DNA from 2 places in the Sporosarcina sp. Y838 genome. Region 1 is predicted to be linked to the other one. Evidence: predicted binding sites of a transcription regulator. Region 1 holds the regulator's gene; the other holds the start of a gene.
The links. The regulator NrdR, encoded in region 1, represses ribonucleotide reductase genes. The targets are predictions, from matches to a motif close to AACACNATATATNGTGTT.
Positions count from the first base shown of each region.

Region 2: AC1TO4_RS11980 (vitamin B12-dependent ribonucleotide reductase) is a predicted target of NrdR. The motif match lies at 1,758-1,775, and genes of this name have one in related genera.

Region 1 covers NZ_JBXCJD010000005.1:97,143-103,214, reverse strand. Annotated here, with positions in the region: gene polA (DNA polymerase I) at 1-438, shown strand, start outside; gene mutM (bifunctional DNA-formamidopyrimidine glycosylase/DNA-(apurinic or apyrimidinic site) lyase) at 448-1,320, shown strand; gene coaE (dephospho-CoA kinase) at 1,343-1,939, shown strand; gene AC1TO4_RS08795 (glyceraldehyde-3-phosphate dehydrogenase) at 2,063-3,085, shown strand; gene nrdR (transcriptional regulator NrdR) at 3,239-3,700, shown strand; gene AC1TO4_RS08785 (replication initiation and membrane attachment family protein) at 3,733-5,112, shown strand; gene dnaI (primosomal protein DnaI) at 5,114-6,058, shown strand.
Region 2 covers NZ_JBXCJD010000007.1:112,785-118,856, reverse strand. Annotated here, with positions in the region: gene AC1TO4_RS11980 (vitamin B12-dependent ribonucleotide reductase) at 1-1,700, opposite strand, end outside; gene AC1TO4_RS11975 (lipoate--protein ligase family protein) at 1,907-2,743, opposite strand; gene AC1TO4_RS11970 (rhodanese-like domain-containing protein) at 2,905-3,222, shown strand; gene gcvPB (aminomethyl-transferring glycine dehydrogenase subunit GcvPB) at 3,691-5,151, opposite strand; gene gcvPA (aminomethyl-transferring glycine dehydrogenase subunit GcvPA) at 5,144-6,072, opposite strand, start outside.

The sequences.
Region 1 (6,072 bases):
GCTGCTAAATTTATTGATACCTATCTCAGTAGTTTTCCAGGTGTCAAACAGTATATGAATGATATCGTTGCAGAAGCGAAAAGAAAAGGCTATGTGACGACGCTCATGAACCGCAGGCGTTATTTACCGGAAATCACAAGTTCGAATTTCAATTTAAGAAGTTTTGCAGAACGAACAGCCATGAATACACCAATTCAAGGAAGTGCGGCAGATATCATTAAGAAAGCTATGATTGAAATGGCTAAACGCCTTGAAGTGGAAGGCATGCAGACACGTATGCTCTTGCAAGTGCACGATGAACTTATCTTTGAAGCACCGGAAAATGAAATTGAAAAATTAAAAGAAATCGTACCTGAAGTGATGGAATCCGCAATTGCACTTGACGTACCATTAAAAGTGGACTGGGCGTTTGGATTATCCTGGTACGAAACGAAGTGAGGTAAGAAAATGCCTGAACTGCCAGAAGTAGAAGGGGTCGTCCGGGCACTTGCACCTATTGCGAGAGGAAGGACAATCCAAGAAGTGATTATTTCAGAGACGGTCATTAAATCCAAACAACTAGGTAAAGAAGCTGTGATAAAGGGAATTACAACTGAAGATTTCATTTTAGAAATGGCTGGAATGACCATTTTAGATGTTACGCGTCGAAGTAAATATATATATTTTCATTTAACGAAAAACAATAACACTTGTCTCCTGGTCAGTCATCTGGGTATGACAGGAGCCTGGTTCACTGTCAACACGGTAGAAGAGATAACGGAAGCGAAATTTCGCAAACATGTGCACGTTATCTTCAAACTGGTAGATGGAGGATTGCTTGTCTATTCAGACATTCGTCGTTTTGGAGAATTACGGCTTCTCGGATGTGAAGCGGATCATCCGCCTCTATTGAAAATGGCGCCTGAACCTTTCGCTTCCGAAGCGCGCCTTCACTTTCTTGAGTGTGCTTCAACTCCGAAATATGCTTGTAAACCAATTAAAGAAGTCATCATGGATGGTCAAGTGTTATCAGGATGTGGAAATATTTATGCAACAGAAGCGCTGTTTAAGATGCACATTCATCCTGGTAGAACAGCGGAACGGATAAGCTTAAGACGGAAAAACGAATTGTTTGATGAAATCGTAGCCATTTTACAGGAAAGTATCGATGCAGGCGGGAGTTCCATTTCAGATTACCGTAATATTAATGGTGAAGCAGGAACAATGCAGGATCGGCTTAAAATGTATGGTAGGAAAGTTTGCCCTGTTTGTGGCACAGCTACTAAGAGTATGAAAATTGCTAGCAGGACATCCGTTTATTGTCCAAAATGCCAGAAATGATTGATAGGAGGCCTTCTAAGCTATGATTATCGGATTAACTGGCAGTATTGCAAGTGGAAAGAGCACTGTTTCCGCTATGCTGAAGAAAAAAGGTTACCCTATAGTGGATGCGGATGAAATAGCACGACTGGTAGTGGAGCCGGGGAGTCCGGTCCTTATGGAGATTGTCCGCGTATTCGGACAAGATGTAGTACATGAGGATGGATCTCTAAATCGAGAAAAACTGGGCGCGCGTATTTTTGGACATGAAGAAGAGCGCAGAATATTAAATGGAATCATGCACCCTGCTATTAGAAAAGAGATGCTAAGACAAAAAGAGCATTGGGTCTTAGCAGGCTCAAATACAGTCATACTGGATATCCCGCTTTTGTTTGAAAGTAAACTACAATCCTTTGTGGATAGAATCATAGTCGTGTCCGTAACTCCAGAAATCCAGAAACAAAGGCTTATTGCGCGTAATGTGTTATCGGAAGAAGAAGCGGATGCACGAATCAAATCTCAGCTTTCAATGGAAGAAAAGGAACTGGGTGCAGATGCGGTATTACACAATAATGAGACAGTAGAGCACACGGGGCGACAGCTTGATGCGATACTATTAGATTGGAATGCGCAACCATAATCATTATCTGAATAGATGAAAAACGTAATAAATAGTTAATATGCTTTTTTCTGAATTAATATGTGTTATACTAATGAGCGAATAAACACGTATTGTATAACATACATATTGGAGGATCTATATATGACTACTTCTATTGCGATTAACGGGTTCGGAAGAATTGGACGGATGGTTTTCCGTCAAATGATTAGAGAAGAAGATGTGGAAATTGTTGCGATAAATGCAACGTATCCATCAGAAACACTTGCTCATCTTATAAAATACGATACGAATCATGGTACATTTGATGGTGAAGTGATTGCAGAAGAAAATGCAATTGTCGTCAATGGAAAACGAGTGAAAATCGTTTCTGACCGCGATCCGCTTAACTTGCCTTGGAGGGAACTCGGTATTGATATTGTCATCGAAGCGACTGGTAAATTCAATTCCCGAGACAAAGCTGCACTTCACCTTGAAGCTGGAGCAAAAAAAGTCATTATCTCTGCTCCAGGTAAAAATGAAGATGTGACAATTGTAATGGGAGTCAACGAAGATAAATTCGATATTAAAAAACATGATATCATTTCAAATGCTAGCTGCACGACAAACTGTTTAGCTCCTGTAGCTAAAGTACTCAACGATACATTCGGCATCGAAAATGGGTTAATGACGACTGTACACGCATACACGAACGATCAAAAAAACTTGGATAATCCGCACAAGGATCTTCGTCGCGCACGTGCATGTGGGCAATCTATCATTCCTACGTCAACTGGGGCTGCAAAAGCATTAGCGCTTGTACTTCCTGAATTGGAAGGGAAAATTCACGGGATGTCTCTACGGATACCGACGCCTAATGTTTCACTAGTTGACCTAGTTGTGGATTTAAAGCAAGATGTTACAGTAGAAATGGTTAATGACGCGTTTATAAAGGCGTCAACTGGGGCTATGGCAGGTATCCTTCATCTTACGACAGAGCCACTTGTATCCATCGATTTCAATACAACAACGGACTCAGCTATCATTGACGGCCTCTCAACAATGGTTATGGCTAATCGTAAAGTGAAAGTGCTTGCCTGGTATGATAATGAGTGGGGTTACTCTGCTCGTGTTGTTGATTTAACGAAAAAAGTAGCTGCTGCATTAAAAAAAGATGCGCTGGTTTAATCATAAATAGCAAGCGTCCTCCTAATCAATATAATATGATTAGGAGGACGCTTTTTTGGTTTGTCCAATGATATTTCCCCTCCATTCTGATTTTTTGGGACATGTTCTGTTATAATTAAGTTATTATCTAAGAAAAATCGGAGGAACCAACTTATGAAATGTCCAGCTTGCCAATACAATGGCACCCGGGTCGTCGATTCCAGACCTGCCGAGGAGAATAAATCTATCCGACGTCGCAGGGAATGTGAACAATGCGCGTTCCGATTCACGACATTTGAAAAAGTTGAGGAAACACCACTGATTGTCGTGAAAAAGGATGAGTCACGTGAAGAATTTAGTGGGGAAAAAGTACTCAGAGGACTAATCCGTGCTTGTGAAAAACGTCCGGTCCAACTTGAAGACTTGAAAAACATTGTTACTTCGATTGAAAAAGAATTGAGAAGTGCAGGTGTCGTAGAGATTAATTCCGATGATGTAGGAGAAATGGTTATGGAACGACTTTCTGAAGTTGATGAAGTCGCATATGTCAGATTTGCTTCGGTCTATCGCCAATATAAAGACATCACGGTTTTCATAGAAGAATTGCAAAACTTACAAAAGCGAACTAAAAAATAACGTATCCCATTTAGATAGGAAGTAGAGTTGCAATGGCACCACTTTATAAAGAGCTACAACCAGTTGATGCATACAAGATTCGGTTAACGCAGCCATTTTCGGATTATGATCGCCAACTCCTCACCTTATTTTATCAGCCACTGATTGGTCCTGGAGCAATGAGTCTGTTTATGACATTGTGGGCGGATGCGGAGCGGGAGGATGATCGTGAATATAATCATTACCATCTAATGAACATTTTGACGATGCCGCTAGGACCTGTTTTCGAGGCCAGGATTTCTCTTGAAGCAATTGGTTTGCTGCGTACGTACAAGAAGAAAGATGGGGATGCAAGATTATTTGTTTACGAACTGCTTCCTCCACTGGATGCCAAAGCTTTTTTTCTAGATCCATTATTGTCGACATTCTTGTTTAGCAAAATTGGGGAACAGGCATACCGAAATCTACGTAGTCGTTTTGCGATAGAAAGTGTTAATGAATTCGGATTTGAAGATGTTTCACGTACATTTTTGGATGTGTATACACCCGTACAACAGGGTCATAGCTTGGATGTGGGCGAGGACCAGCAGTTTATCGGACGGAATGAATCGGAAGGTGTTCCATTCTTGCATTCCGACTTTGATTTCGACCTGCTTCGTTCGGGGTTATCTGAACAAATGGTCCCTAAAGCTTCATTATCTTCTGTTTCAAAGGAATCAATTGCAAAACTCGCATTCCTTTATTCGCTGACGCCATTAGATATGCAAAAAGTTATTATGATGGCACTTGATGAAGATCTTATGTTGCCAGAGGACAGATTACGTAAATCAGCTGCTGAATTTTATAAAATGAACGTTTCAAAAGAAGCACCAGTCTTACATAAAGTGTATGCGAAAGAACCACCTAAGCCTGAAACAGGAGTATTGTCGCAAGAAGAAGAATTGGTACATTATCTTGAAAATACGGCACCAATTGAAATGCTGCGTGATTTTATAGGAAAAGAGCCGGTATCGGTAGATGTGAAGCTTGCCGAAAAACTAATCAATACTCATGGATTGTCCGTTGGTGTCGTCAATGTCCTCTTGCAATACGTACTTTACCGTAATGATGGGAAAATAACGACCAGTTATGCTGAGCGGATAGCTTCCCATTGGATGAGCAAAAAGGTGGAAACTGTGAAAACCGCAATGGAAATTTCACGGAGTGAGCATGATCAGTATGTGAAGTGGAAAAATGAAGGTCAGAATACAGGACAGAAATCATGGCCAAGACGAAAATCTGTACGTGAAGAAAAAGTACCGGAATGGTTTTATAAAAAAGATGAAGAGAAAACAAAAACAGATGTACCTGTTAAGTCTTCTTCAGCTATTGATGAAGAACGTCGTAAATTACTTAAGGAATTAGGCGTAACAGGGGACGGGATGGTGAACTGAAATGGAACATATTGGCGATACGCTGAAACGGGTTGTGAAATCACCGGCATTTGCTGCAAGGTATGATGAGTTGCGAAAAGAAGTGATGGAGAGTCCAGGAGTACAACAATTTTTAACGGATCATTCCACTGAAGTTAATGGTGAAGTTGTTGAGCGGAGCTTAGGCAAGTTATACGAATATGCCACCGCTTCCCACAGTTGTGGAAAGTGTCCCGATCTTGAGGGGTGTGTCAATATCATGAAAGGCTTCGAACCCAAATTGTTACTCTCTCGCGAGCTAATTGATGTAGAATATATGAAATGCCCCAACAAGTTAATGGATGACAATCAGCGTAATATTACAAAGATGATTGATAGTATGTATATGCCTAAAGACGTTATGGAAGCAAAATTACAAAATATTGATATGTTTTTTGATGACAGTAGAGTAAAGGCGGTACGTGCTGCGAAAGACTTTTTAAATGTTATCGATGAAACTGGGAAATTACCTGAACGCGGTTTGTACATCTATGGCCCGTTTGGAATTGGAAAATCGTTCGTGCTTGGAGCATTGGCCAATGAATTGGCCAATCGTAGAATACGGACAGTTGCTGTTTACGTTCCGGAATTTCTGAGGGAAATGAAGCAATCAATTCAAGATCAAACGCTCAATGAAAAAATTGATTTTGTGAAAGGTGCACAAGTGCTAATGCTTGATGATATTGGTGCGGAAACGATGTCAGCATGGACACGTGATGAAGTATTAGGAACAATACTCCAATTCAGAATGGCAGAAAAGTTGCCCACTTTTTTCACTTCCAATTTTAATTACGCTGAACTTGAAGATCACCTGACGTATACACAGCGCGGAGAAAAAGAAGCAGTCAAAGCGGCTCGGATCATGGAAAGGATTCGAATGATTAGTAGCCCGGTACGGCTCCAAGGGGAAAATAGACGAGAAAAATAAAGAACTGGCACATG
Region 2 (6,072 bases), on a different contig from region 1:
TATTCTTTTTCGCAATAGATCAACAGGTCGGCAAGCCCCATGACGCCGAGCCCAACACGACGTTCGCCGAGTGCTTGTACTTTGTTTTCTGCTAGGAAATATGGCGTTGCATCGATAACATTATCCTGCATTCGAACACCAATACGAACTATTTCTTTTAATTTTTCGAAGTTTACTGTTTTTGTCTCTTTATTTGCGACTTCCGCAAGGTTTACAGCAGCTAAATTGCAAACGCTGTAAGGTGCAAGTGGTTGTTCACCACATGGGTTCGTTGCTACAACTTGCTGGCCGTAAGCTTTGGCATTCGTTTCATTGTTGGCATTGTCGATGAAGAAAATGCCGGGTTCAGCGGCGTACGTTGCACAGATGTTAATAAGATCCCAAAGTGCACGTGCTTTGATTGTTCGGTATACACGAACTGCAAACCCTTGACGCTCCCATTCACGGACATCGCCGACTTTATGCCATTCTTCGTTGTATGTAGCCATTTCTTCCGGAGAGTACTTTTCAACAGCTGGGAAGCGCAGGTCATAATCTGCGTTCTGTTCAACTGCTTTCATGAAATCGTCTGTCAATGTGACGGAAATATTTGCACCTGTGAGGAATTCCGCATTTTGTACGGAATAGGTTCCCCCATCACGCAATTTCGTTTCAGCATCTTTCAAGATTGCATCATTGAATCCACCCATACCAGGAATCGTCCGATAGTTCATTATCCCTTGGTACATCGCTTCTTCTTGAGCTGTAAGCGGTTTGAATTTCAGTTTTTCATTTGCTAACTTTTTTATCAATTCATCTTCGGTAGTTTCCACAAGGTAACGGAGGATTCTAGGATTCTGCATTTTTGAGATGATAAATTCGTAAATATCCGGATGCCAATCTGCTAACATGATCATCTGTGCACCACGTCTAGATCCACCTTGTTCGACAAGATGTGTCAATTTAGCTATATCATCGAGCCAAGAAACCGACCCGGATGATTTACCGTTGACGCCGCGTGCAAGTGTGTTACGTGGTCGTAGTGTGGATCCATTTGTCCCAACACCACCACCGCGACTCATGATCTCCATCACTTGTTTGCGGTGATCAGAAATACCTTCACGAGAGTCAGCCACGAAAGGCATAACATAACAGTTGAAGAAAGTCACTTCAGTATCTGAACCAGCTCCGTATAGAACTCGTCCAGCAGGAATGAAATTCAATTTCGACAATTGATTGTAGAACTGATCGAACGATTCTTTTCGTCTTGCTTCTGTCGTTTCAACCGAGGCAAGTCCTGTCGCATTACGTTTGGCAATTTGCTCATAAAAAACTTCAAGTGGCTTTTCTAGAACTTCTATCGGTCTTGTAATGATACCTTTTTCCTGCTCAACTGGATTGTCGATCGCTGAACGAAAATCTTTTTCAATCCATATATCTGCTTTTCCACTTTTTTTATCAATTGCAGTGATAAAGCCAAGTCCACGTGCCGGGAATTTCGGATCTTCCTTAACCGTTAGGACGACGAAATCACCAACTTTGAGTGTTTCCTTTTCCGTATCCTTAAACGAATATCTGTCAATCATGACAAGCCGGGATACCCCTTTATGTTCAATATGCATATCATCTGAAATTGGATGCACTTGCGGGAATTTAGAGATATCCGCATTCAGCTGTGCCTTGTCCAAGATAGGTTCCTGGTGTTTTGAAACAATGACCATTAACGCATCCCTCCTTATGGGATATATTCATAAAACAAAACATGTATTTTCACGTAGAACACTACATGTTGTGTTAATTATAATACCTAATATACTACATATTGAAACCTGCTTCAATAAAATAATTTTTACATTAAACTCCAAATGCTTAATTTACGCATTTCGGAACGCTTAATTCTCGATAAATAGCACCAAAGTTACAGATGTTATTTTCTATATGTCCAGTCATCATTCGCATATTTTTCCCGCTCAATTTCCATTACGAATTCGATTTGCTGTTCTGTTAATTCTAATGGTACAAGTTCCATATCAAGCGCTGATTCGAAACCTTTTGAAAATGCATCTGTACATTCCTCAATTGAAACAGAGCGGTTTATCAGTTTATCTATAGCTACCGCTTTTTCTGGCAAACTCATACGCATTTGTTCGCGGTGTTCTTCCGTTTTAAAGTTAAAGAGAGAAACCAGTTTGTCCACATCAAGACTTAAAAGTATCGCACCGTGCTGTAAAATGACACCTTTCTGTCTTGTCTGCGCGCTTCCAGCAACTTTCTTCCCCTCAACAACAAGTTCATACCAACTTGGTGTGTCAAAGCAGACTGCACTTCTCGGTTTCTTTAAATCATTGTTCTGTTGTTCAGTTTTAGGAACTGAAAATGATGCATCCAAGCCTAAGTTACGGAACCCTTCAAGCAAACCGCCCGAGATAACACGATACGCTTCTGTTACCGTTTCAGGCATTTCGGGATAACTTTCACTAACAATAACGCTGTATGTAAGTTCGTGCTCATGAAGGACACCTCTGCCCCCCGTTGGACGTCGAACGAATCCAAGTCCATTTTTTTTCACTTCACCCATATCTATTTCTCTTTCGACATTTTGAAAGTAACCAATTGATAACGTAGCGGGTTCCCATTCATAAAATCGAAGTACTGGGCCGATTTCCCCTTTGCTATGCCATTCTAGCAGTGCCTCATCCAAAGCCATATTGAACGAAGCACGACATTTTCCTGAATTAATGAAGTGCCAAACCTTTTTTTTCATTCGAATTCTCCCTCCACAACGAATTTCATTTTATCATTCCCATTGAACAAGTGCCACTCAATCTTTATAATGATAAGGTAGAGAGAAAGGGGAAATTTGTTTTGAACTATTATATCCTAGGGGCCGTTGCTCTTATCGTAATCATTTATTTTGTTGTGACGATGCAACGTCTTAAGAAAGCTGTTACAAACTTGACGCAAGAGCAATTTATCGAAGGTTATCGGAAAGCACAACTAATCGATGTGCGTGAGCCCAAGGATTATGATGCTGGTCATATTCTGGGAGCGCGTAATATTCCGTACTCTCAATTCCGTCAGCGACATAAAGAAATCCGGTCGGACAAGCCCGTTTACTTATACGATCAAAACGGTGGAAAAAGCGCACGTGGAGCCTTACTTCTAAGGAAAAAAGGATATGATCAACTCTTCCACCTGCAAGGCGGTTTCCGTCAATGGACAGGTAAAGTGAAAAGTAAGTAAAAAATAAAGTTCTTCCCCTTGGGAGGAGCTTTTTTCAATACTAGAGTATGGAATGAAGCAGCATATGTCATTAAAGAAAACGATTAATTGATTTCTTTTTCCCAGTACGCTAGACGGCACTCGCATGCGTGTGGGGTCGTTCATTGCAAATAACACCCCCCAATTAACCCAAGCGAGTAATCCTCCACTCAGCAATGCTACAGGCCGTTTCAACCGCGCTAATGAAGACCAATTGGACGAAACAATAATCCTTACGAATCAGGGACTTACAGAAACAGCGCAAACTCTTTACAACAGTTATGCAGACGTTGAATGGGAGAAGTGCTAAACCTCGATTTACTCAAGTTATTCCACCACTGACAATGACAATTCTTCTGGCTAGATTTCCCTTTTATAAACCTCCACTTGCTCTAAATACGCCCACGACAAAAAGGCACAACAGGATTTGCTGTGCCTTTTGTCGATTACTTATTGTTTTATATAGCGCAAAACAGGATTACGTGCCGCCTTCGTTTCATCAAGACGATTGATAACTGTTGTATGCGGAGCATTTTGTACGATTTCTGGATTTTCTTCGACTTCTTTTGCAATTTGGATAAGAGCGTCACAGAAAGCGTCAAGTGTTTCTTTTGACTCTGTTTCTGTAGGCTCAATCATCATGCCTTCCTCAACGTTAAGCGGGAAGTAAATTGTTGGCGGGTGATAGCCAAAGTCAAGCAAACGTTTTGCCATATCAAGCGTGCGCACGCCAAGTTTCTTTTGACGGCGACCCGACAGTACGAATTCGTGTTTACAATGTCGGTTATATGGAAGGTCGAAATAAGGCTCCAATAAGCGCATCATATAGTTTGCATTCAATACAGCATTTTCCGTAACTGCTTTCAAGCCGTCCGGGCCCATTGAACGAATATACGTGTATGCACGTAAATAGATTCCGAAGTTACCATAGAACGGTTTAACACGACCGATTGATTGCGGTAAATTGTATTCAAACGTATAAACCTCATCTTTTTTCACAAGAACTGGTTTCGGCAGGTAAGGAATAAGATCCTTCTTCACACCCACTGGACCTGAACCTGGTCCACCACCACCATGAGGACCTGTGAATGTTTTGTGCAAGTTCAAGTGAACTGCATCAAAGCCCATGTCGCCGGGGCGTGCTTTAGACATAACTGCATTCAGGTTTGCACCGTCATAATAGAGTTTTCCTCCAGCAGCGTGAACAATCTCAGCCATTTCAAGAATTTCTTCTTCAAATAGACCTAGTGTATTCGGGTTCGTCAGCATAAGTGCTGCCGTGTCATCTCCTACATGTCGTTTCAGGTCCTCAAGATCAACAAGTCCGTCTTCACCCGATTTTACTGTAACCGTATCGAAACCGGCAACTGTAGCTGAAGCTGGATTAGTACCGTGTGCCGAATCCGGAACAAGTACTTTCGTACGTTTGAAGTCACCGTTTGCTTCATGGTAAGCACGGATCATCATAAGAGCCGTCCATTCACCGTGCGCTCCCGCTGCTGGCTGAAGAGTCACTTCGTCCATACCCGTAATTTCTACAAGATGCTCTTGCAGGTCATACATTACTTCCAGTGCACCTTGAACAGTCGACTCATCTTGCAGTGGGTGAATATTTGCGAATCCAGGATAACGAGCAACGGATTCGTTGATTTTCGGATTATATTTCATTGTACATGATCCAAGTGGATAGAATCCGGAATCAATCCCGTGGTTACGATTCGAAAGTGCTGTGTAATGACGCATAATATCAAGTTCGGAAACTTCCGGAAGTTCTGCAACTTCCTCGCGAACAAATCCTTTTGGCAATAAGCCGGAAAGGTCAAGTTCAGGCACATCCAGTTCAGGAAGACTATAGCCTATCCGTCCTTCTCTAGTAAGTTCAAATATTAATGCCTGGTTATCTTTATGCATGAAGGGCCTCCATTTCCTGCACAAGTGCATCGATTTCTTCTTTCGTACGCTGTTCAGTCACAGCGATTAGAGCATGGTTTGCAAATTCAGGATACGTCAAACCTAAGTCATAGCCGCCGATTATCCCTTTTGTAAATAATGTTGTATTCACTTCTTTAACAGACTGTTTGCAATCAACGACAATCTCGTTAAAATGCGATCCACTAAATTTAACTTCAAACCCGGCTTTTTCAAATGCTTCCTTCGCATAACGTGTTTTCACAATGTTCTGATATGCAATTTCTTGCGCGCCTATTTTCCCAAGTGCAGTCATCGCAACAGAAGCTGCAAGTGCATTCAGGGCTTGGTTCGAACAGATGTTAGACGTCGCTTTATCACGACGGATATGCTGCTCTCGTGCTTGAAGTGTCAAAACGTAACCTCTGCGGCCCTCATCATCCGTCGTTTCTCCAACAAGACGCCCAGGTACTTTTCGCATCAACTTTTTCGTCACTGCGAAATAGCCACAATGTGGTCCGCCGAAAGATTCTGGAATGCCGAACGGCTGTGCATCTCCTACCGTGATGTCAGCGCCTAGCTTGCCAGGTGGCGTCAGTATTCCAAGTGCAAGTGGATTTGATGATACAACGTACAATCCGCCTTTAGCGTGTGTAATTTCCCCGATTTTTTGAATGTCTTCGATTTGACCGAAGAAGTTCGGGTATTGAACTAAAACAGCGGCTGTATTCTCGTCTATCAATTCTTCCAGCATCGCCATATCTGTTACGCCATCTTTTTGTGGAATCGTGACCACTTCGATATTTTGACCTGATGCATAGGAAAGCACTACATCACGAGATTCCGGATTAACCGTCTCGGAAACAAGAAGTTTCTTCCGACGCGTATGTCCAGATGCAAGCGTTCCCGCTTCTGCAAGAGCCG